Regions from separate parts of the Petroclostridium xylanilyticum genome, predicted to be linked through region 2. Evidence: predicted binding sites of a transcription regulator. Region 2 holds the regulator's gene; the other holds the start of a gene.

Region 1 (12,133 bases), on a different contig from region 2:
TATTTGCATACAGTACAAAGAAGGCATAGGTATTCCACAAGGTCCCCATAAATTTTCTTTGTCCTTCGCTTACCGCTTCTTCATAGAAACGGCTGGGCAGCCATGGTGCACTGCTTGTGTAGAAATACCAGCGGACTGCATCCGCCCCCTGCTTGTCAAGTATTGTCCATGGGTCTACCACATTTCCCTTGTGCTTGCTCATTTTCTGCCCATCCTTATCCTGCACATGGCCTAAGACGATAACGTTCTTATATGACGGCTCGTCAAATATGAGGGTTGAAATGGCAAGCAAGGTGTAGAACCACCCCCTCGTCTGGTCTACTGCTTCACTGATAAAATCTGCCGGGAAATTCTGTTCAAAGATTTCCTTATTCTCAAAGGGATAATGCCATTGTGCAAAAGGCATAGATCCGGAATCAAACCAGCAATCAATTACCTCACTTACTCTTTTCATGGTTCCGGTTTTACACTCGGGGCAATTCAAATATACATTGTCAATATATGGCTTGTGCAGTTCAATGTTTTCAGGAACATTTTGGCCCATTTCCTTTAACTCGTCAATACTTCCTACAACATGACGGTGTCCGCATTCACACTCCCAGATAGGCAGCGGAGTTCCCCAGTATCTTTCACGGCTTAAGCCCCAGTCAATTACATTTTCAAGGAAGTTTCCAAAACGTCCATCTTTAATGTTGTCAGGCAGCCAGTTAATCTTATTATTATTCTTTAACAGATTTTCTTTTACAGCGGTCATTTTGATAAACCATGTATCGCGGGCATAATACAATAACGGTGTGTCACATCTCCAGCAGAACGGATAGGCGTGTTCGTAATCTACCGCCTTATATAAAAGATTTCTTCCATCTAAATTTTTTATGATAAGCGGGTCTGCGTCTTTAACGAAAACACCCTTCCATGGTTCTACGCTGTCTACAAATTCTCCCTGCTCATTAACAAGCTGAACAAAAGGAAGGTCGTATGCTCTTCCTACTTTCGCGTCGTCTTCACCAAAAGCCGGGGCAGTGTGTACAATCCCTGTACCGTCAGTCAATGTTACGAAATTGTCTGCTACCACATAGTAGGCTTTTTTCTCCGGCTTTACAAAATCAAACAGCGGTTCATATTCCATACCTACCAAATCTTTACCCAGCATTTTTTCCTGCACTTCAAATTCCTCATTTAATACTGTTGGTGCCAGTGCCTCTGCCAGAATATACACTTCATCTGCACACTTTGCTTTTATATAAGTCTCACCCGGATTTACTGTAAGGGCAACGTTGGAAGGCAATGTCCATGGTGTAGTCGTCCACGCCATCAGGTATACCTGCTTTTGTCCTTTTACCTGGAATTTAACATATATGGATGGGTCTTTTACATCTTTATAGCCCTGTGCAACTTCATGGCTGGAAAGAGCAGTCCCACAGCGAGGACAATAGGGCACAATTTTATGTCCCTTATATAATAAACCTTTATCCCATATTTGTTTCAATGCCCACCACACAGATTCAATATAGTTATTGTCATAGGTGATATAGGGATTATCCATATCTACCCAGAACCCTACACGGTCACTCATCTTTTCCCATTCTTTTTGGTACTTCCATACACTTTTCTTACATTCCTTGATAAAAGGTTCTACCCCGTATTTTTCGATTTCGGGTTTACCGTCAATCCCCAACTGCTTTTCTACTTCCAATTCTACAGGGAGACCATGGGTATCCCATCCTGCTTTACGGAGCACCTTATATCCCTTCATGGTTTTGTATCTTGGGATAATATCTTTCATTACACGGGTTAAAATGTGGCCGATATGAGGCTTTCCATTAGCGGTAGGCGGACCGTCATAGAAAGTAAAAGTAGGCGCATTCTCCCTCATTTTTATGCTTTTTTCAAAAATATTATTTTCTTTCCAGTATTTTAATACTTCTAATTCCCTATCGCCAAAATTAAGGTTGGTCGATACTTTTTCATACATGTAAATACCTCCATTCCTTTACATAACTAATCATTAACTTTCAAGCAATAAAAAAACCTTTCATCCATAACAGGACGAAAGGGTATTTCCGCGGTACCACCTGATTTGATACATAGCGTATCCATCTCACCACATACAGCCTCAATCTATATGCTTCCCATATAACGTCGGGATTACGACAAAACCTACTATGGTTCGGCCTGCTGCTCCAGAGTGATCTTCAATATTTGCTACCTCGGATTGGGCTTCCACCATCCCCAACTCGCTGAACCTTCAACAAATATCTACTCTTCTCTTTCTTTGCATTTATAAACCAATATTATATTTTAAACTCATTGTAATATATTTTAAGACAAAATATTTCATTTGTAAAGATTTTTGTAAAAAATTTTTTAAAAAAGCACTCTTTATGGCATTTTTATTCCAACGCTTTTTCAATCAGCCAAATATAGTTTTTTATGACAGCATCTTCAGAAGGCAATCCGTCATACCATGGCTTCCCAGCGGCAGGTTCATCCGCAAAGTACCGGGATTTCAGGGTCAACTCCGGCCGGTATTCGAAATGCAGGATATCAAAATGCCCCCATTTGCCACCCCAAATAAAATTGTTCTTTTCAAAAATCTGCACAATTTCCCGCGGATAGGAATTTAACCTTCTTTCTCCTTCCTTCCGTGAAGTCCACTTCCAGTAATCCCTTTTATCACTTGCAAGGTCAATCGCAATCCCAAAGGAGTGAGCACTTAATTGATTGGTTCCTGCAATAACACGGTAGTTAAAAGTACCGCTCGCCGGAAATACACAAGAACGGATGTCCTGCCGCTTTTCGGTCAGCAGCACAAGCTCTTTCATAACTGACTGCAAAGCTTCGGCTGCTTTATTGTTACGGTTAAAGGAATAGTTTTTATAACCGACCTTTACAGGTATAAGATTCTTCTCTACCTGTCCTTTGGAACCACCATAGACCTCTTTCAACAAGGCATATACCCTGGCACGTCCGGGATCAAAATCTTCAGCCATCAGGTTTGTAATATCCGAGAGGGGATAAATCTGCTCCATCATGTCTTGCAAATCCGCATTGGCCAGTTTTTCATTATGGTTCTTCTCCTTTTTATCGTCGTAAAGGATGCGTTTTCCTGATTTCATTATCACATATACACTGCCGTTTATCTCTCTTTTCACATCGGTAATATACTCGGGGTAAGCCATCATCAAGCACAAAAGGTCCCGCTTCATGGTCACATCATAACTCGCGGTACGAGAATCCATCGAAGCAATATTCTGCATCGTTTCTTTTTCCTCACAGCCTGCAACAGCAAACAAACACAGCAACATTACAAAAATAGTTATCTTTTTCATAACCTTTCCACCCCTTCATATAATGTTAATTCGCCAACTTCACAATATCCTTTTATCCCTTACTATTTTATTAAATTAAAATTCCATATTTTCCTTAATTTTTATTTTATATTATGGCATAATAAACCAATCGTTAGCAGAGTCGCCTCTTGAAACGAGATGATGTATGCGGAATACCCACAAAAGAAAAAGAGATAGGTTGTCCCGTAACCTATCTCTTTCCATGTATTTATTTAAAAATGATGGTCCTAATTATTTCCTAAATCTACAATCTATTCAATAGCAATTGCTTGATATGTTCTTTTCCCAACTTAACAGGATTATTTTTATTTCCTGACTTTTCAACAATTTTATCTAAATCATTCTTGGATATGCCATACTCACTTAATCGTGGAATTTTAAGTAATTTAATCCATTCTTCAATTTTTTGCACCAGTTGGTTGCAGCACCTGTCAACATCCTTTTCATCCAAGTCCGACAGCATAGCTCCTACTTTTGCGTATTTTTCCAGATACTTGTTTCCCACTTCCCCTGCTTGACGCAAAAGATGAATATTCATCTTAACGGCCTCTCCTATTAATGTGCCGCAAACCACTCCATGCGGTATATCAAAATAACCGCCTATTGGACCTGCCAATCCATGCACAACACCTAAGCCGGCATTTGCAAGTACAATACCGGACATCAGGGATGCATACGCCATCCCGCCCCGCACACTGACATTTTCCATATCCGTTGTACATGCAGGAACTAAGTTTTCTTTCACATATTCCAACCCGTTAAAAGCGAGTGCATCAGTCATTGGAGACGCTTCCGTAGATACATAAGCTTCAAGCAACTGAGTAAACGCATCTAACCCACTTGCAGCTGTTACACTTGGCGGACAGGATATTGCAAGTGCCGGGTCCAGCATTGCAACATCAGGTACAAAATTGTCGTGCCGCAACGAACTTTTAAATCCGTTTTCACCAATTTTACTGAGTACTGCATTTTTTGTTGCTTCACTGCCAGTTCCCGCAGTTGTTGGTACAGCAACAAAAGGCACTTTTATGCCGTTATGTTTTTTTTCACTTCCTACACCTTCAAGATATTCCATTACTGAATCACTTTGAGGCAACATGGCGGAAATCGCTTTTCCAGCATCCAGCACACTTCCTCCACCAATGGCTACTACCACATCAACATGCTCTTTTCTATATTTATCAACTGCCTCATCTACCAACTCCGGTGAAGGTTCTCCTTTAACCGAAATACTAAACGTTTGGATTGAACGCTCCTTTAAGCGATTAAGCAGTTCGTCAAATTTGCCTGTCCTACGAAGTGAAGAGCCGCCGGTAACAATAAGGACTTTATTCCCATATTTTAAAGTGATTTCGTCTAATTTTTCAAACATCCCAGCTCCAAATAAAATTTTAGGCGTGCTTGCAAACGCAAAGGATTTGATTACCATTTATTTCGTTCCTCCGGCACAATAACTTTATGTGGGATACCTTTTCTTGGTTTTGCCATCCAGTCTTCTACCATTTCACGCCATTTTAAATAATGAGCTGTTTTTTTATGTTCTGCTGCTGCCTCTTCCGATTCATAGGCTTCATATAAGGTAAAGCGTGTAGGATCATCTATACTTTGCAGGATATCAAAACGTAGATTACCCGGCTCCTGTATTGATGCCTGATGGTTTTCAATGGTTGCCTTCTTAAAATCTTCAATATGGGCTTCCTGAACATAAACTTCTACTACTGTAACAATCATGGCTTCCCCTTCCTTTCCTCCAGCCAATATGTAATAATTTTCTAATTAATGTTTATTCTATTATAACTTACCCTCAGTGTCAAGAAACAAAAAGACAAGGGGACAGGTACGAAACCACTGAAAAAGTCCGGTTTAGCAGAAAGAAGGGCTGCAACTTGGGGACGGTTCGTCTGTCGAATGCGCTTTTCATGCGACTGAGGAACCGTCCCCATGTCGCAATGTCGCATAGAATATTATGATTTGGTAACACAGAATTGCGGAATCATCCACATTTTGAATACCCGCAATTCCTGCAAACCACACACCCACCTTCATGTTCAACTAGTTTACCGCAATCGGGACAGTACTTTCCTATCCCTACTTCCTTCCTATCAGGATTATTACAGAAATCTCTCATAGTACATACTGCACAATCGGATACGCAGGTGATCTTTTCTTTTTCTTCTTCTGTCAATTTTATATCTTTATAGCCACTTCCATTTTGCAACGCTATTACCTTTTCTATTACCCTGGCAATCGCGTCCGGACAGGACATTACTTTTAAATCCCGTTGTCTGATAGTAGATGGGCATCTTATTCCTTTTAGTTGTTCAATAATTGCTTTAACATCCATTCCGGCTCTTAATGCTATAGATACCAGCCTACTTGTTGCTTCTGACTGAGATGGGCATCCTCCGGCCCTGCCGGTATTGGTAAATACTTCACAAATTCCCTGGTCATCATAGTTTACTGTTATGTACAGGTTTCCGCAGCCTATCCTTACCTTTTCGGTAAAACCTGTTGTAATATCCGGTCTTGGACGCGGTACAATATGATGCTGTACAACTTCTTTGCTTGTCTGTCCACTGTTTTCCTTACCCTTTACTTTGCCTATATTAAGTACCTGCAAGTCACGGCTGCCATCACGATAGATGGTGACACCTTTACATCCTAATTTATAGGCTAATTCAAATACCCTGGCAACTTCTTCTCGGGTTGCCTCATTTTTAAAATTAACTGTTTTGGACACAGCATTATCCGTGTATTTTTGAAATGCTGCCTGCATCTTTATATGCCACTCCGGTGAAATTTCATGGGCAGTAACAAATACTTCCTTAACATGCTGAGGAATTTCTTTGAAATCATAAATATGTCCCACCTGTGCAATTTTTCTCATTAACTCATTAGAGTAAAACCCTTCTTTTTGTGCTACTTCTTTAAATATAGGATTTACTTCTATTAATTCATCATTATCCATTACATTTCTAATATATGATAATGCAAATATAGGTTCAACGCCACTGGAAACGCCGGCTATAATACTTAGTGTCCCTGTTGGTGCTATAGTTGTTACTGTTGCATTCCTCACCTTAACTCCTGACGCTTTATATATGCTTTTCTCATATAGAGGGAAAGCACCTCTCTGCTCTGCCAGTTCAATACTTGCATTCCTGCCACGCTCACTTATAAAGTGCATAATTTTTTCAGCAAGATCTACTCCTCTGGAGGAATTATAAGGTATTCCTAACTTGAACAACAGGTCTGCAAAACCCATAACTCCCAGTCCTATTTTTCTTGTGAACTTGGTCATCTGGTCAATTTTATCCAGAGGGTATTGATTTACATCGATAACATTATCGAGAAAATGTACAGCCTTCCTTACTGTATCTCCTAGTTTTTCAAAGTCTATCTCAACTTTGCCATTAGACTCCTTAGTCATAATTGATAAATTAATAGAGCCTAGATTACACGATTCAAAAGGCAATAGAGGCTGTTCCCCACAGGGATTAGTACTTTCTATCTCCCCTAACTCAGGAACCACATTATCTTTATTCAAACGATCTAAAAAGATAATACCTGGTTCACCGTTTCGCCAGGCTGCATCTACAATCTTGTTGAATACTTCCCGCGCATTAAGTTTACCTACCATTCTTTTGAGATGCGGATCAATCAGGTCATATGTTCTATTTTCCTCAACTGCCTGCATGAATTCTTCAGTGATACCCACACTTATATTAAAGTTATTGATCTCAGCGTTGTCCTGTTTACAGGAAATAAACTCTAATATATCAGGGTGATCTACCCTTAATATCCCCATGTTGGCTCCCCTTCGGGTACCGCCCTGTTTGACGGCTTCAGTAGCAGCATTAAAAACCTTCATAAAACTTATAGGGCCACTGGCTACTCCTCCGGTAGAGTTCACTGTGGAACCTTTTGGTCTTAAGCGTGAAAAGCTGAAGCCGGTTCCGCCTCCACTTTTATGTATCATCGCCGCTTGCTTAATCGCTTCAAAAATCCCTTCCATACTATCTTCTACAGGAAGTACAAAGCAGGCACTTAATTGCCCTAAGGGTCTCCCTGCATTCATAAGGGTTGGAGAATTAGGCAAAAACTCAAGATTGGACATCATATCAAAAAACTCTTGTTCAGTTTTTTCCATGTCAGCATTTTTATCATATAATCTATCAGACTGGGCTATCGCTTTAGCAACCCTTCTAAACATCCCTTCAGGGGTTTCTAAAAGATTGCCGTGCTCATCTTTTGCAAGATATCTTTTTTCCAGTACTTTGACAGCATTTTCGGTTAAATTCAATCCAACCACTCCCATTCCTATATTTGGTATATAATCTAAGTTGCTACGCTATATATTGTATCACACAAGAAAATCCTGTCAATATTTTTAGCAATATTTTCTATAGGACTTTGTGCCTAGAATTGCGTGGGTGGTGCTTAAGATTGAGATTGAAATTAAATTTTGTTATACTGTTTTATATCGATAACTCACTTTAAAATTATAAATAAATTAAGGTAGTTATCGATGAAATTCGCGAAGTTTGTATTAAGGAAATATTGAATTTTAAACTTCGCTCATTATAAGCAAAATAGTATATTATTAAATAGATAGGATGATATTATGTTTAGATTATGGGGGAAAATTATAAAGAATAATCGAATTATTAAACAGTACATTGCTCAATGCGACAGAAATAACCTATCTCAAAAAGAAATGCTTGAATTATGTATAGAAGAAATTTGTAGAGAGTTTGATATCCAACAACCTATGTGGTTTTCTTTGCATGAAAGAGATTTTGCCGGATATGGCAGAGTTACTTTCAGGGCCGATGCTTTTATTGAGGAGATAGAGTTTGACGCTTTTGAAATTGAGTTGATTAAAGAAGAAAAAAAGAAAAAGCGATGAGTTTTTTCTCTTCGCTTTTTGTTACTCCTGTCATTGTTTAAACTCCCAGGCTGTTAGTCAAGCCATTCTTACCAAATTGATTTCAGTTCCCATATGTCAAATTGATTTACTTTTATTTTACCATCCGAATAAATTTTAACTAAATTACTTTCTTCAAGCAGCGGATAGACCCTTGCCGACATGCAAGCCTCGTCATTTACAAAAACCTCTATACAAGAATAGTCTACCAAAATATGTACTTTTATAATACCGTTTTTCTCCTTATAACTTCCCCTTTGGGTGTCTTTACTTACTTGCTGGGATAAACTTGATTTACTTCTATCTATACTAAAAACTTTTTCCGGTACATTAAAATTAATTACCGTCTCTTCCCGGCCATCGGGAGAACACAGCAGCTTTATTCCAAAATCCTTTACGTTTTCACTGTTTTCAAATTCAGCCTGAATCTCTATTGCTTTTCCACTCAAGCTGATATCTCTTGTTTCTTTTTGTAATGTGATATTGCTTATATTAAAATGTTGACCTCTAATAGCCTTGATTTCCGGGATAGGTTTTATGCCCAGTGCGTTATCTCCTTTTAATTCCAAAATACGCGGCAAGCTCTGGATACCTGACCACTCCCCTGCAGATGGAAGTTCACCCCTCGCAGATTCATTGAGCCAACCCCATAGGAGTATCCTGTCCTTATCGTCGAAAGAAATATTTGTGGCATAATAGCATTTCTTTCCATAATCTATACAGCCTTTTTGCTCAACATGCAATGTGTAATCATCCTGCATTGTCCCTAAACAGTATTTTACTTGCTGCTCTTCAATTACTGAATAAACTAATAGATATTTCTTTCCAAAAACAACTACATTTGGACATTCCAGAATAACATCATCTTCCTTATAGAATTTATTCAGATATTTCCAGTTCATCAAATCCTCTGAACTATAAATGAGTATACAGCCTTCTTTTCCATGTGTGCCGGCCAGTACCATAAACCACGTATTATTTTCTTTCCATATAAAAGGGTCTCTCCACTCCTTAATTTCCATATCACCATGGCATTTAATGTCCAAAATAGGATTACCGGGATGTTTTTGCCATGTAAGCATGTCATCATTACTGGTTGCCATCCATTGCTGTGCTCCTATAGCAGGATTTCTTTCATTTTCTCCAATGCTTGTATAAAAGATAGTAGGCTCTCCCTCATTTAAAACACAGCAGCCCGAAAAACAATGCAGTTCTCCCAACTCATTGGATGGATACAAAGCGATAGGCAGCCTTTCCCAATGAATTAAATCCTTGCTTTTTGCATGCCCCCAATGCATATGATCCCATTTATAGCCGTACGGATTATATTGATAAAACAAATGATGTTCTCCTTTATAAAAAATAGTACCGTTGGGGTCATTCATCCAGTTTTTTTCAGGTAAAAAATGATAAATTGGTCTATGAAGGTCCATTTTAAACTCTCCTTACTTTTTCGTGCTCTATTTATACTCAGTTCTATAATCAATCATCTATAATAAGTATACATTTCTTTAACCTTTTATACCTGTACTTGTAATACCCTGGACATAGTATTTTTGGAAGAACAGGAATAATAAAGCCATTGGTAAAGTTGTTACCGTTAAGGTTGCCATGATCTGACCATAATAAATTGGAGGCAACGTAAAAAACGTTTGAATACCTAACTGAATGTTTCGCATTGATTCTCCTGTAGAAACCAATATAGGCCACATAAAATCTCCCCAGTGAGAAACGTAGTCTAATATAAACACTGTTGCGAAAACGGGGTAAGACGCAGGTATTACAATTGTAATAAAAGTTTTCATAGGTGATGCGCCGTCAATCGCAGCAGCCTCTAATAATTCGTTTGGTATATCAACAAAGAATTGTCTAAACATAAAAATACTAAAGCAATTTGCAATAAACGGTACAATAAGTGCATACCATGTATTAACCCATCTGAAGCTGTTTACAATTAAATAAAGAGGTAAAATTATACTTTCAAAAGGGACGATTATTAAAACGATAATAACCGTGAGAATAAAATCTCTTCCTTTAAAATGCAGCTTCGCCAAGGCATATCCGCAAATTGAGTTTACAACCAGACCGCTTATAACAATTACTGTAACATAAAAGATGCTGTTAAATAAGTATTTCATCATAGGTATTCTCTTAAACGCTTTGAAGTAATTTTCAAATGTAAAATCCAGGGGCAAAAACGCATTAAAAGAACTTAAATCTGCAAATATGCGGTTTTCCGGTTTTAAGGATGACACCACCATCCATAAAAGGGGAGCTATAAATAAAAATGACATGATAATATTAAATAAATAATATAAGGATTTACCCAATGTTTTGTTTAACTTAAATGACATAAGACAGCACCTCCATTTTGCGTACTAATCTTCTTTAATAAATCTTCTCATAAACATAGAAATGCATACAACCACCAAGAAAAATACAACTGACAATGCTGAAGCATAACCTACGCTTCTAAACTGAAATCCATGTTGATAGATGTAGTAGGCGAGAGTTCTTGTGGTGTTTTCTGGACCGCCCTGCGTCATTATATAAGGTTGGGTGAATAGCTTCATAGCCTGAATAGTGGTTATCATTAATACAAATACCGTCACATTGTATAATCCAGGTAACGTAACATACCTAAACTGCTGGAATGCGTTTGCACCATCAATGGAAGCAGCTTCATATAAATCTTTTGGTATATTTTGTAACCCTGCCAAAAATATCATCATTTGATAGCCTGCCGCCTGCCATGCCGACATAAAGATGATAGAGTTCATAGCCTGTTTAGCACTTCTTAAAAATGGCTGATTGGGTATACCTAAATGATTTAATGCAGAATTAATAAGACCTTGATTAGGATTATAAAGGAATATCCATAGAATAGCTACAACCGTCATGGAGGTAATCAGCGGGCTGAAGTAAGCTATTCTGAATAAATTTGTAAACTTAAGTTTTTTATTGATTAATATTGCCAAAAACAGCGCCAGTCCGCATTGATAAGGTACTACAACCAACGTAAAATAAAAAGTATTATATAAAGATTTATAAAAAAGCTCGTCTTTTATCAGTTTTGCATAGTTTTCAATGCCTATAAATTTCATTTTATCAGGCTTCAAAAGATAGAAATCAGTCAAACTATATATAAATGCCAAAGCAGCCGGTAAGAGTAAAAAAACTATTATTAGTACAACTGCAGGTATGATAAAAGCATAACCCATTACAGTCTCCTGTTTTCTGTAAAGGCTCACCGACGACACTTTAGACTTCTTTGCCAAACTTAAATTTTCCATTGCCATAAAAGTCCACCCTTAATTCAAAAATTTCTTACTCCCTTTTAATATTAAAGTCATAGTTGGTAATTTAATAAAATATGTGCGGCAGTACACATATTTTAAATAACATTGTAATGCCGCAGCATATTTTATTCACCAATTCAGAATAATTTCAATTTATTTTGCGTAATTTTTCTTGTATTCTTCATCAACAGTCTTGGCTACATTATCAAGTGCTTTCTTCACATCTGCCCCCATCATAATATCATTAAGTGCTTCTGCAAACTTTTGAGTCAATACAGGATATACAGGTGTTCGAGGTCTTGCATTTGAGATTTGGGTTACTTGATCCTTTATAACTCTCATTGGTAAATCATTGTATTCAGGCAAACTGTCGTATGCAGACTTCCTGCTGGCAGGCATACTGATTGCCTTTGCCAAACCAACTGAACTTTCCTTATTCGTTAAAAACTTCAGTGCTTCAACTGCTTCTTTAGCATTCTTGCTGTCAGAAGTTACACCAAGCGCCCAGCTTCCGGACGGTGATGTTTTCTTGCCTCCTGCTTTGTAAGGAAAAT
Region 2 (12,133 bases):
CCAGATAACCGGTAATTCTTCTTATCCTTTCAAACTTTATACCTTCATCACCATCTGTTCTTCCGCATTTTGGGCATTGGTTTCCGATAACACCCGTATATCCGCAAATAGGGTCTCTATCTACCGGGTGGTTGATGGAACCGTAACCTATTCCGGCATCGTACATGGCTCTAACTACTGTTTCAAAAGCATCAAGATTATTGGAAGGATCACCATCTAACTCAACATAAGTAATATGCCCTCCATTGGTTAATTGGTGATACGGCGCTTCTTTCTGTATCTTATCAAAAACTGATATTGGGAAATATACGGGGATATGAAAGGAATTTGTATAATATTCCTTATCCGTTACCCCTGGGATAACTCCAAACCTCTCCCTGTCCATCTTTACAAACCTCCCGGACAACCCCTCAGCCGGTGTTGCAATTAATGAAAAATTAAGCTTATATCTATTGCTTGCATCATCCATTCTTTTTCGCATATGTCCTATAATCTTAAGCCCAAGGGCCTGTGCCGTATCCGATTCACCATGATGTTTACCTATTAAAGCTGTAAGAGTTTCCGCCAACCCTATAAATCCAAGTGTCAAAGTTCCATGTTTTATAACTTCTCTTATCTCGTCTTCCCAGCCTAATTTTTCAGAGTCTATCCAAATTCCCTGCCCCATTAAGAATGGAAAATTTTTAACCTTTTTCCTGGACTGGATCTCCATACGTTCCAGCAATTGGTCAATAACGATATCAATTTTTTTATCCAGTTCAATAAAGAAATTTTCAATATTTTGTTCACTCATAATCGCTATCCTGGGAAGGTTGATTGATGTGAAGCTCAGATTACCCCTTCCATTTGTTACTTCCTTGCTAGGATCATATGTATTGGCAATAACTCTTGTCCTACAGCCCATATATGCAACCTCTGAATCGGGTCCACGATCACTATAAGGCTTATTAAAAGGAGCATCTAAAAAACTAAAATTAGGGAATAATCGTTTTGCACTAACCCTGCATGCCAGTTTAAACAAATCATAGTTAGGATCACCTTCATTATAGGAGATACCGGCTTTAACCTTAAAAATTAGTATTGGAAAAATTGGCGTTTCACCATTTCCCAACCCTCTTTCAGTAGCCAGCAGCAAATTTTTGCTCACCAGCCTTCCCTCCGGCGAAGTATCAGTACCAAAGTTTATGGAAGAAAAAGGTGTTTGTGATCCTGCCCGCGAATGCATACTATTTAAATTATGTACAAAAGCTTCCATTGCCTGAAAAGTAGCCCTATCAGTCTCTGCTAATGCAAACTTCTCTGCAAATTTTTGTGCCGATCTTATTAAGCTATCATCATCAATATATTCTAACAGGTTTTGCAACTCTTGCTGGTAATACCTTTCTTCAGTTTTGATTGAAGGTTTATATCCTGTTTGGCTTATCGTTTTATTTACCGCTTCTTCCACAATTTTTGCAAAATCCCTATTATCATCTTCATAGTTTGCATAGAAATATTTAGCAAGATTAGCTTTATATAACCTTACATAGGTCTTGGCTACTCCGGGTGCAATGCCAAAATCAAAAAGCGGTATACTTTGACCACCATGCTGGTCATTTTGGTTAGACTGAATAGCTATGGCAGCTAAGGCAGCATAACTGGCTACATCATTAGGCTCCCTTAAGTGTCCATGTCCGGTGCTAAAACCACCTTCAAAAAGTTTGCGAATATCGATCTGGCAGCATGTCATAGTTAATGTTAAGAAATCCATATCATGTATATGGATATCGCCCTCTTTATGAGCCCGAACATGCTCCGGCTTAATTATAAACATCTCATTAAACATTTTCGCACCTTCAGAGCCATATTTTAGCATGGTCCCCATGGCTGTGTCACCGTCTATATTCGCATTTTCTCTTTTAGTGTCATTATCCTTGGACTCTTCATAGGTAATACCTTTATATATTTGCATTAACCGGGTATTCTTTTCCCTTATACGGTTTCTTTCAGCACGGTATAATATGTATTTTTTAGCTGTTGCTGCGTGTCCTGTCTCAATTAAAATTTTTTCTACAGCATCTTGAATTTGCTCTACTTCAGGGATTTCAAGCGCCAGCTCATTTTCTATATACTCAATAACTCTATTGGTTAGCTGTTCTGCCATCTCATAGTTATTTCCACCCACAACCTTGGCAGCTTTGAAAATTGCATTCGTAATTTTGTCGGCATTGAAATCTACTATTCTTCCATCGCGTTTTTTAATTTTTTCTATCACTGAGATCCACCTTTCTGAGTGTATAACTTAAACTTCAAAGCAAATATCCTGTTTATGTATCTTTTAATAGTTTATTAAGTTCTTCTAAGAACGTATTAATATCCTTAAACTGTCTATATACTGAAGCAAATCTGACATAGGCAACTTCATCCAATTTCTTCAGCCGCTCCATAACCATCTCGCCAATTTGATGAGATGTGACCTCTCTCTCCAATGAATTATAAATAGCTCCTTCTATTTCGCTTACGATTTTTTCCAGATCATGCAGTGATACCGGTCTTTTCTCACAGGCCCTGAGTAAACCGTTCATCAATTTATCTGCATTAAAAGGCTCCCGGCTTTTGTCTTTCTTTATTACCATCAGAGGAATATTTTCAACTTTTTCATACGTCGTAAAGCGCTTACTACATTTTAAACACTCTCTTCTCCTTCTAATAGCAAGACCTTCATCAGTAGGCCTGGAATCTATAACTTTACTTTCTTCATAGTCACAAAAAGGACACCTCATTTAATCCCTCCTGAACCTATTATCGGAACTACATTTGGTGTTATTATCCAAAATTCCGTACTATATATTGTATCATATATAAATTACCTGTCAACATTTTCTGGATTATTTCGTATAGGACTTTTAGACTAGAGAACTGGTTCACAGTTCATAGTTCACTGTTCACAGTATATTGCGAACATAATATTATAAAAGCGAAAAGACTATCTGTAAATAACAGACAGTCTTTCTAATTGCAATTATTATGATATACCAGAACAAATTCCTGTGAACTGTGAACCATTAACCGTGAACTATTCTATATACCTCTTCATTACACCCTCATTCATATCTACTAATATAATATCATCGCCGACTTTTTTTATGCTGTTCCATGGGATAACATAGTCAGTATCCCGGCCAAACAGCCCGAGAAATTTACCAGGACCCGGTACAATAATGGATTCAATCACTCCTTTATTCATATCTATTTCAACATCATAAACAAACCCCAATCGTTTTCCGTCTGCAATATTGATCACTTCTTTTTGTCTGAAATCTGACGCCCTCACCAAAAAAAACACCCCGCATTTGAATTGAGAATTGAGAATTGAAAATTAAAAATTATATTTCTATATTAACACTAATATACTATGCATTAATTAATTCAATAATGCTAATATAATAAATACTGGAGTATTTTATTTTTGTCTTTTTTCTTCGAACTATAAAATAGACTGATGTAGAATCATTCGTGCGTTATCTATAGATTTTTAAATTCTCAATTCATTAGATGTATTTTTTCATATGCATCAGCGCACTCTTTTCAAGTCTGGAAACTTGTGCTTGAGAAATTCCTATCTCCTCAGCTACTTCCATTTGAGTTCTGCCCTCATAAAACCTTAAGTTTAAAATATGTTTCTCCCTATCATTTAATTTCCGCATTGCTTCCCGTAAAGCAATTTCTTCTACCCAACCTTCATCGTGATTCTTTTCATCCCTTACCTGGTCCATGACATAGATAGCATCTCCACCATCATGATATACCGGTTCAAATAGGGATATTGGGTCTTGGATCGCATCCAGAGCAAAAACCACATCTTCTTTAGGAATATTTAATTCCTTTGCAATTTCAGTAATAGTTGGCTCTTTTGAGTTCTTATTAGTAAGTTTTTCTTTTACTTGAAGCGCTTTATAGGCTATATCTCTTAGTGAACGGCTGACCCTTATAGAATTATTATCCCTTAAGTACCTCCTTATTTCACCAATAATCATAGGAACTGCATAAGTAGAAAATTTTACATTTTGTGAAACATCAAAATTATCTATTGCTTTAATAAGTCCGATGCACCCCACTTGAAATAAATCATCTACATATTCCCCTCTATTATTAAATCTCTGAATAACACTCAATACCAGTCTAAGGTTTCCTTTAATAAACTCTTCCCTGGCGGCTATATCTCCTTTATGCATTCTTTCAAATAGTGCTTTTTTTTGTTCGTTTGATAAAACTGGCAGCTTGGATGTATTTACTCCGCATATTTCTACTTTGTTTATTAACATACAAAAACCTCCAGGCAATTAAATTCGATGTCAATATCATTATTACCATGAAGGTTTTTTTTATACGGCAGTATTTTGTTGTAATGTTACCACCAAGACCTATAAACTTCAATTATATTAATTTATTATATAATTGCTCTAAAATTCTTTAATTTAAATTAAATTTCATACTATATCATTCTGCTAATTTCTTTTTTTAACCTGCTAATAATTCTTTTTTCCAGTCTGGATATATAAGACTGGGATATTCCTAACATATCGGCTACTTCTTTTTGAGTTTTTTCTACCCCGCTTTGCAAGCCAAATCTCAGTTCCATAATCTTTTTTTCCCTTGATGAAAGCTTTTTCATTGCAATATCCAATAGCTCTTTGTCTACTTCATCTTCAATACTCCTGTAGATTAAGTCATTATCTGTTCCCAATATATCTGATAACAAGAGTTCATTTCCATCCCAATCGATATTTAATGGCTCATCAATTGAAATTTCAGTTTTCACTGTATTATTCTTTCTTAAAAACATTAGTATTTCATTTTCTATGCATCTCGAAGCATACGTAGCCAGTTTTATGTTTTTATCTGGATTGAACGTATTAATTGCTTTAATCAAACCTATAGTACCTATAGATATAAGGTCTTCAACTCCTACACCGGTATTTTCGAATTTTCTGGCTATATATACAACCAGACGCAAGTTTCTTTCTATCAAAATGGTTTTAACAGCAAAATCCCTTTGTTCCAGTTTTGAGATAAGATAGTTTTCTTCTTCGGCAGTTAATGGCGGCGGTAAAGCTTCACTGCCTCCAATATAGTGTATTTCCGGCGGCGTGTACAGCTTTAATTTCTGTAATATCCATATATACTTTATCTTCAGATATAACCTTATGCTTAATAATAATTTCAATGATATCCTCTCCTTTTTTATAATTCATACCTACCCAATTATTTCTGGATTTAATAAGGCTTTGTATGTTTCATCTTTTGAAAGTCTCTTATTGTAAATACCAACAATGATATCTTTTATGTCCTTTTTATGCTCACCCTCGATGATTTCAATTTCATCCGGTTTAAATCCAATTAACATACCATTCTCCTTCCCCAGCGAAGAAAACGGTATAAGCCTGAATCTTGAAATCCAAACTGAATTAGACATTATTTTGGATATGAGACTCAAATCATTTTCACTGCATTCATTAAATATTTTTTGAATATCTTCAGGTAATAAATCTTTTATTGCCTGAAATTCTACAACTACTACCGGGAAATTAGATATAGGGTCGTACAATGAGTTGCCCGTATCTATTAATGCATTGACGCATATACTCTTATTATCAAACATTATTAAAAGCGGTATAAACATATTTTCTTTACTAATCTTTTTATAAAAGACTTGCCAGGTTATTCTGATAATGATATATGCAATAAAACTGGAAATAACCAGAACCTTCCATGGCAATGTAAAATAAATTACACCGTTACTTAAAATAGCTCCTATAAAGGCACCTACATTGGTAAAATAAAACAATCCCAGTGCAGTGCCACCAAAAGTAAAGGATACTACATAAAATATTGCTAAAACTCTGAAAAAGTCTTTTACCTTTTCGATATTAAAGGTAATAGCTATTAAAGCCATCGAGAAGATAATTTTTGCGATAACAGTGTAGTAAATCTTGAAAGCTGGAAAAAACATGATAACAGCATAAATTGCACCTATTAAGGAACCTATGAGAAGCCTTATAACGGACATTTGTTTCTTGGAAATTTTCCCTGTAGTCCACAGCAACATGTAATTTATTAATAAATTTACTATAAATAAAATATCTACATATACAACCGGCTTCACAATTCTATGCCCCCATATTGATTACAATATTACTCTATTCTACTAATATTCAAAATCGAATATATTTATGATTATTATATACAATTTATGCTTAAAAATTTGTCAAAGCCTGTTGTAGAATACAAAAAAATAACGACACGAATCTTCGTGTCGTTATTTTTTGATAGCTTATTTTATTCTATTTCTACGTAAAAAAGTAGGAATATCTAAATCATCATCTACCTGTTGCTGTTTGGGAATACTCTTTTCATTAACCTTTTCCAGCACCGGATTTACTTTCTTGCTATGAGGTCCTTTATCAAACCCGGTTGCAATCACCGTAATAACTATCTCATCTTTAAGATTCTCATCAATCACTGCACCAAAAATGATATTTGCATCAGGGTCTGCAGATTTTTGAACCAATTCTGCAGCAGCGTTAACTTCAAATAACCCAAGGTCACTTCCGCCGGTAATATTAAGAAGTACCCTTCTTGCGCCTTCAATAGAGGTTTCCAGCAATGGGCTGTGAATTGCCTGTCTCGCAGCTTCTTCGGCCTTATTGTCCCCGGCTGCTCTTCCTATTCCCATATGTGCAAAACCCGTATCCTTCATAATCGTTTTAACATCAGCAAAATCCAGGTTTACCAATCCAGGTACAGCAATAAGGTCAGAAATACCTTGTACACCCTGTCTCAAAATGTCATCTGCCATTCTAAAGGCTTCCATAAAAGAAATCTTCTTTTCTGAGATTTGAAGCAATCTATCATTCGGAATAGTTACCAACGTGTCAACGCATTCTTTTAGCTCTGCAATCCCCTTTTCTGCATTTACCATTCTTTGTCTTCCCTCAAAGGTGAAAGGCTTAGTTACAACACCAACAGTAAGGATTCCCATTTCTTTCGCGATAGAAGCAACAATAGGAGCAGCCCCTGTACCGGTCCCTCCTCCCATACCTGCAGTAACAAAAACCATATCAGCTCCTTTTAATGCTTGAGCAATTTCTTCTTTGCTTTCCTCTGCAGCCTTGTGTCCTACTTCAGGATTTGCACCGGCACCTAATCCCCTGGTAAGCTTGTCCCCTATTTGTATTTTCTGGGAGGCTTTTGATAAAAGAAGTGCTTGTTTGTCGGTATTTACCGAAATAAATTCGATGCCTTTTAATCCAGCTACAATCATTCTATTTACAGCATTATTTCCTCCTCCGCCAACACCTATAACTTTTATCTGCGCAAAATTATCCATCTCTGTATCAAACTCTAACACCAACAACGGCCCCCTTTAACTTCATTTGTAACCATTATATTTAATATTTTATTTAACCTATTAATGCATAATAATTACTGTCTGCCCATATTATATATTATCGTTTTTTAAATATTTATTCAATAAAAATCTTCTAATAATTGCAAAATTCTGAAAAAGTCTGGTGCCAAAAACCACAACAGCAGCAAGGTAAATATCTACGTCCAGCTTCTTACCGATATAAGTCAGTAAAGCAGCCAATAATGCATTCCCAAAGAAACCCGATATAAAAATTTTTATATCAAAGTTTTTTTGAGAACTGGCTGTTATTCCTCCAAAAACAGAATCAAGAGCTGCCAGGATTGCAATAGCAACATAAGAGGAATACTGAGAGGGAATATGAATTGGAGTTAAAAACCCAATAACCAGTCCAATGACTAATCCAATAATCAATATCACGCTACTTCCCCTCCTTCTTTACCGGTACTGCATACTTAAAATTAATAACTCCATTATATCTTGGCACTAAAATTTTATTAGATTTTTTTACATTAAATTCAATGCCCCATTGTCCTAAGATGTCTCTTACTCCACCTCGTAAATTTAATGCCGCTTCCAAAGTATCAGGATCACCGATTGCTTTAATGATAAAAGGTGTTGAATGTCTGTTGTTATTTACACTTACTGTGGCTCCTGCACACCTTATTTCACTGGTAGCGATTAAACGCTCGTCATTGAGTGAAATTGCTTCCGCTCCAGCATCAGCCAATTCATTTATCACCATCAAAATATCCTCATCATGGATAATAAAGTAATTTTCATCCACCTGGTTGGAACTATCATTCTTTAATTTGCTATCGTTCAGTGTTATAATAACACCTGGTCCCTCTACATCGGTCAAACCGGCAAGTATTTCAGCTCTTTTTAGCTGGTCCAATAATGCATTGGCATAGTCGCTCCTTTGAGCTGCCTCTTTTTGATATGCATTTAAATCTTTTTCATATTGCAATAATTGCTTATACAGATTCTCATTCTTTTCTTGTTCTTTCTTTAACTCCAGCTGTAGTTCATCAGCTCTTTGGAACTGCTTGCTTACAAGAGAAAAATTTCTTTTTACACTTTTAAATTGAATTGAGATCATAAATCCCAATATAATACAAATAAATGCTATAGCGATTTGAGCCCTTATGTTTTTCATTGCATTACCTCCACATATTCACTAGGCCTAAAAGTAACCCTGTCTACATTACGTAAATCAATATATCCTTTTTCTCCATTTTTTAGTTCATTTAATATCTCTTTTAAAAAGCTCATTTTATAACCTATTTTTTGACTATCTCCCAGGGTAACAATGATTTGTTTCCTTACATTTAACTGTATATTGTCAACATCATGTACATCAATGTGTGAGATCTGATCTAACAGCTTATTATTTATGATCTCCCTGACACAGTCAACAATAATTTCGAGCTTTTTTTCTTCATCTACCTTGATGACTTCTCCCAGCTTGAATTCGTTAAATTTCAAGCCCACAATCACAGGTAGAATTTTATCCTTTACCTCTGGAACAACCTCTAGAACATTTCCTTTTTGATCTATAAATATATATGAACCCATAAATGGGATATAGCCTACAGGTTTTCGTTCTACCACGGTGATGGTTATTGAATTTGGAAAAAACCTGCTTATTTTGACTGAATCGATATATGGAATTTTTCTTATGTTAGTCTTAGCTTTAACTAAATCAGCTCTGAATATGTTTATTCCTTTTTCAATTCCAGATGCATCAATTATATCCTGTGCAGAAACCCTATCATTTCCTTTGACGTCTATAGCCGCAATATTAAAAACAGGTAAAAATAAAGAAATTAATAAGACTCCTATTAATAATAATAACAATCCAAAGAACTTGCGGCTTGTCCTCTTTTTATATCTGACCCTTTTGTTCATTTCAGTAGTGGTAATAAAATTACCACTACTGTTGCGCATAAGTACCATTATCCTAATCCACCCTTTTTATATCTGCACCTAATAATCTCAATTTATCTTCAATCTTTTCATATCCTCTGTCAATGTGATGAACTCCTTCTATTACTGTACTTCCTTCTGCAGCCAGCCCTGCAATTACCAGAGCTGCCCCCCCTCTAAGGTCCATTGCATTGACGTTAGCACCTGTAAGTTTTTCAACTCCTCTTATAACCGCCACCCTGCCATCAACCATTATATCAGCACCCATCCTCATCAGCTCTTCCACATGCTTAAACCTATTTTCAAAAATCGTTTCACTAATAATACTGGTCCCCCTTGCAAGTGTTAACACTGACATCATTGGTGCCTGCATATCCGTAGGAAAACCGGGATAAGGAAGTGTCCGTATTACATCTACAGGTTGCAGTGTTGAGGTTCTAGAAAGAGTTATAGTGTTTTTCTCCACGTATATTTTACATCCACATTCTCTAAGGGCCGCCAATACAGCTTGAAGATGTTCCGGATTAACATTAGTTATTTTAACAGTTCCACCTGTAATGGCTGCAGCAGCTAAGTATGTAGATCCTTCTATTCTGTCAGGTATCACCGTATGTTCTACATCATGGAGCTTTTCCACACCTTCGATTTTTATTACACTTGTACCAGCACCAGAAATTTTTGCTCCCATCGCATTAAGATAGTCCTGTAAATCAACTATTTCAGGTTCTTTTGCAACATTTCTTATGATGGTAGTGCCATTCGCCATAACAGCTGCCAATATGATATTTTCAGTGGCACCTACACTTGGGAAGTTCAAATTTATGTCATTGGCATCAATTCTGGCAGCATCACAATATATGTAACCATGTGCCTCATTGATTTTAATTCCCAATTGTCTTAATGCCTTCAGGTGTAGATCTATAGGTCTGGGTCCAATTTCGCAGCCCCCGGGATAACTTAAAACAGCTTTACGGCATTTTGAAATAATTGACCCTAAAAAAATCACTGACGAGCGCATCTCTCTCATTAGTTGCTCAGGAACACGATAATCTTTTATGTTTGATGAATCAACAATAATAGTTTTTCCCTGCCTTTTTACTTCACATCCCAGAAACTCGAGTATCTGTAAAGAAGCCGATACATCTTTTAACTCAGGACAATTGTGTATAACATTTATACCACCATTTAATATAGTTGCAGCTAATATAGGAAGCACTGCATTTTTTGCACCATTTACATTTACTTCACCTTCTAGTATATTACCACCAGCAATGACAATTCTGCTCATACCTTACACCTCCACGAGTCTGCTGGCTTAGAATAATTGTACTGCAATATATACTATGCAAACTCGCGTTAAGGTGTTACTAGTATTACTTTCCACTTTCCTTTAACAACTCTATGACAATATTATATATCTTTTCTGCTGCATTTGTAATACCCATATTAAAAGAATTGTTTGCCATTTGCTGCAATAATTTTTGATCTTTTAATAAATTCTCAATTTGGTTATTAAGCTTTTTACTATCCAGTTCCTTTTCAGTAAAAACGATTGCCGCACCCTGTTTTTCAAGAGCTCGGGCATTATATTCCTGATGATTATGAGTCACGTTTGGTGACGGAATCAAAATAGCAGGTTTTCCCATTGCCGTCACTTCACTCAAAGTCATTGCACCACATCTGCATATTACCAAATCAGAAGCTGCATATATATTCATATCATTTATATAGGGAAATACCCTGATATTTTTATCAATTTCCAAATCTATACCTTGACTTTTTAATGTATCTAATACATCTTGATATTGTTTTTCACCGGTTCCAAACATTAAATAAACCTTATTTTTCCTATAGATTGATTTTATATACTCTACTATTGACTCATTAATTTTTTGTGCACCTAAACTTCCACCTACAGCAAGAATAACAGGCTTATTATCCAATCCCAAACGTCTTTTTGCGGTCTCTTTGTCTATATTTATTAACTCTTGTCTTATTGGGTTCCCTGTATGTACTAACTTATTAACTGTTTTGAAGTGGTTCTTACTTTCTTCAAAACCCATAGCGATTACATCTGCAAAACGTGATAGTATTTTAATAGTTACACCCGGAATCGCGTTTTGTTCGTGTATGATAGTAGGTATTTTCATCATGGAAGCATTTAATACAACCGGTCCACTTACATATCCACCGGTACCAATCACAATATCCGGTTTATATTCAGCAATAATTTTTCTTGCCTGTAACATTCCTATAAATAAGTCTCTGACCGTAACCAAATTATCAATAGATAATTTGCGCTTAAATCCTTTTATGTTGATGTACTTTATTTTCAATCCTTCTTTTGGAACAAGTTTTGTTTCCAATCCTTCCTTAGTACCTATAAAAAGAATATCCCAGTCAGGTTTTTTTGCTCGGATGTAATTGGCAACAGCAATTGCAGGATTGATATGTCCTGCAGTACCTCCTCCGGCAAACAATATTTTCAAGCACATCATCCCCTATTATTTGAATATCGTGATATATTAAGAACAATCCCCATCCCTGCCATAATAAACAAAAGCGACGATCCACCGGCACTAAAGAAAGGTAAAGGCATTCCTGTTACCGGCATAGATGAAGTAACAACCGCAATATTAATTAATACTTGTACCGCAATAAGTGAAATAATTCCTGTTGCCAAAAGGCTTCCAAAGGTATCCGGAGCATTTAGAGCTATTTTTATACCTCTCCATATCAAAATCAAAAACAGAACTAAAACTGTAGCAGCACCTACAAAACCCAGCTCTTCACATA

Evidence for each region. Region 2 encodes NrdR, which represses ribonucleotide reductase genes. Its sites were predicted from a motif close to CACNANATNTNGTG; they were not measured.
Region 1: CIB29_RS18135 (vitamin B12-dependent ribonucleotide reductase) is a predicted target of NrdR. The motif match lies at 7,703-7,716, and genes of this name have one in related genera.

Annotation. Positions count from the first base shown of each region.
Region 1 is NZ_NPML01000031.1:26,874-39,006, reverse strand. Features, by position in the region: gene ileS (isoleucine--tRNA ligase) at 1-1,975, opposite strand, end outside; T-box leader at 2,043-2,285, opposite strand; gene CIB29_RS18150 (M15 family metallopeptidase) at 2,394-3,332, opposite strand; gene CIB29_RS18145 (iron-containing alcohol dehydrogenase) at 3,598-4,782, opposite strand; gene CIB29_RS18140 (antibiotic biosynthesis monooxygenase) at 4,776-5,111, opposite strand; gene CIB29_RS18135 (vitamin B12-dependent ribonucleotide reductase) at 5,347-7,656, opposite strand; gene CIB29_RS18130 (hypothetical protein) at 7,978-8,262, shown strand; gene CIB29_RS18125 (glycoside hydrolase family 32 protein) at 8,331-9,713, opposite strand; gene CIB29_RS18120 (carbohydrate ABC transporter permease) at 9,792-10,634, opposite strand; gene CIB29_RS18115 (carbohydrate ABC transporter permease) at 10,659-11,579, opposite strand; gene CIB29_RS18110 (ABC transporter substrate-binding protein) at 11,733-12,133, opposite strand, start outside.
Region 2 is NZ_NPML01000007.1:430,210-442,342, forward strand. Features, by position in the region: gene CIB29_RS05445 (anaerobic ribonucleoside triphosphate reductase) at 1-2,254, opposite strand, end outside; gene nrdR (transcriptional regulator NrdR) at 2,307-2,762, opposite strand; gene CIB29_RS05455 (YlmC/YmxH family sporulation protein) at 3,056-3,313, opposite strand; gene sigG (RNA polymerase sporulation sigma factor SigG) at 3,531-4,304, opposite strand; gene sigE (RNA polymerase sporulation sigma factor SigE) at 4,475-5,176, opposite strand; gene spoIIGA (sigma-E processing peptidase SpoIIGA) at 5,237-6,145, opposite strand; gene ftsZ (cell division protein FtsZ) at 6,314-7,369, opposite strand; gene CIB29_RS05480 (small basic family protein) at 7,481-7,828, opposite strand; gene CIB29_RS05485 (DUF881 domain-containing protein) at 7,830-8,567, opposite strand; gene CIB29_RS05490 (cell division protein FtsQ/DivIB) at 8,564-9,358, opposite strand; gene murA (UDP-N-acetylglucosamine 1-carboxyvinyltransferase) at 9,372-10,625, opposite strand; gene murG (undecaprenyldiphospho-muramoylpentapeptide beta-N-acetylglucosaminyltransferase) at 10,711-11,826, opposite strand; gene spoVE (stage V sporulation protein E) at 11,832-12,133, opposite strand, start outside.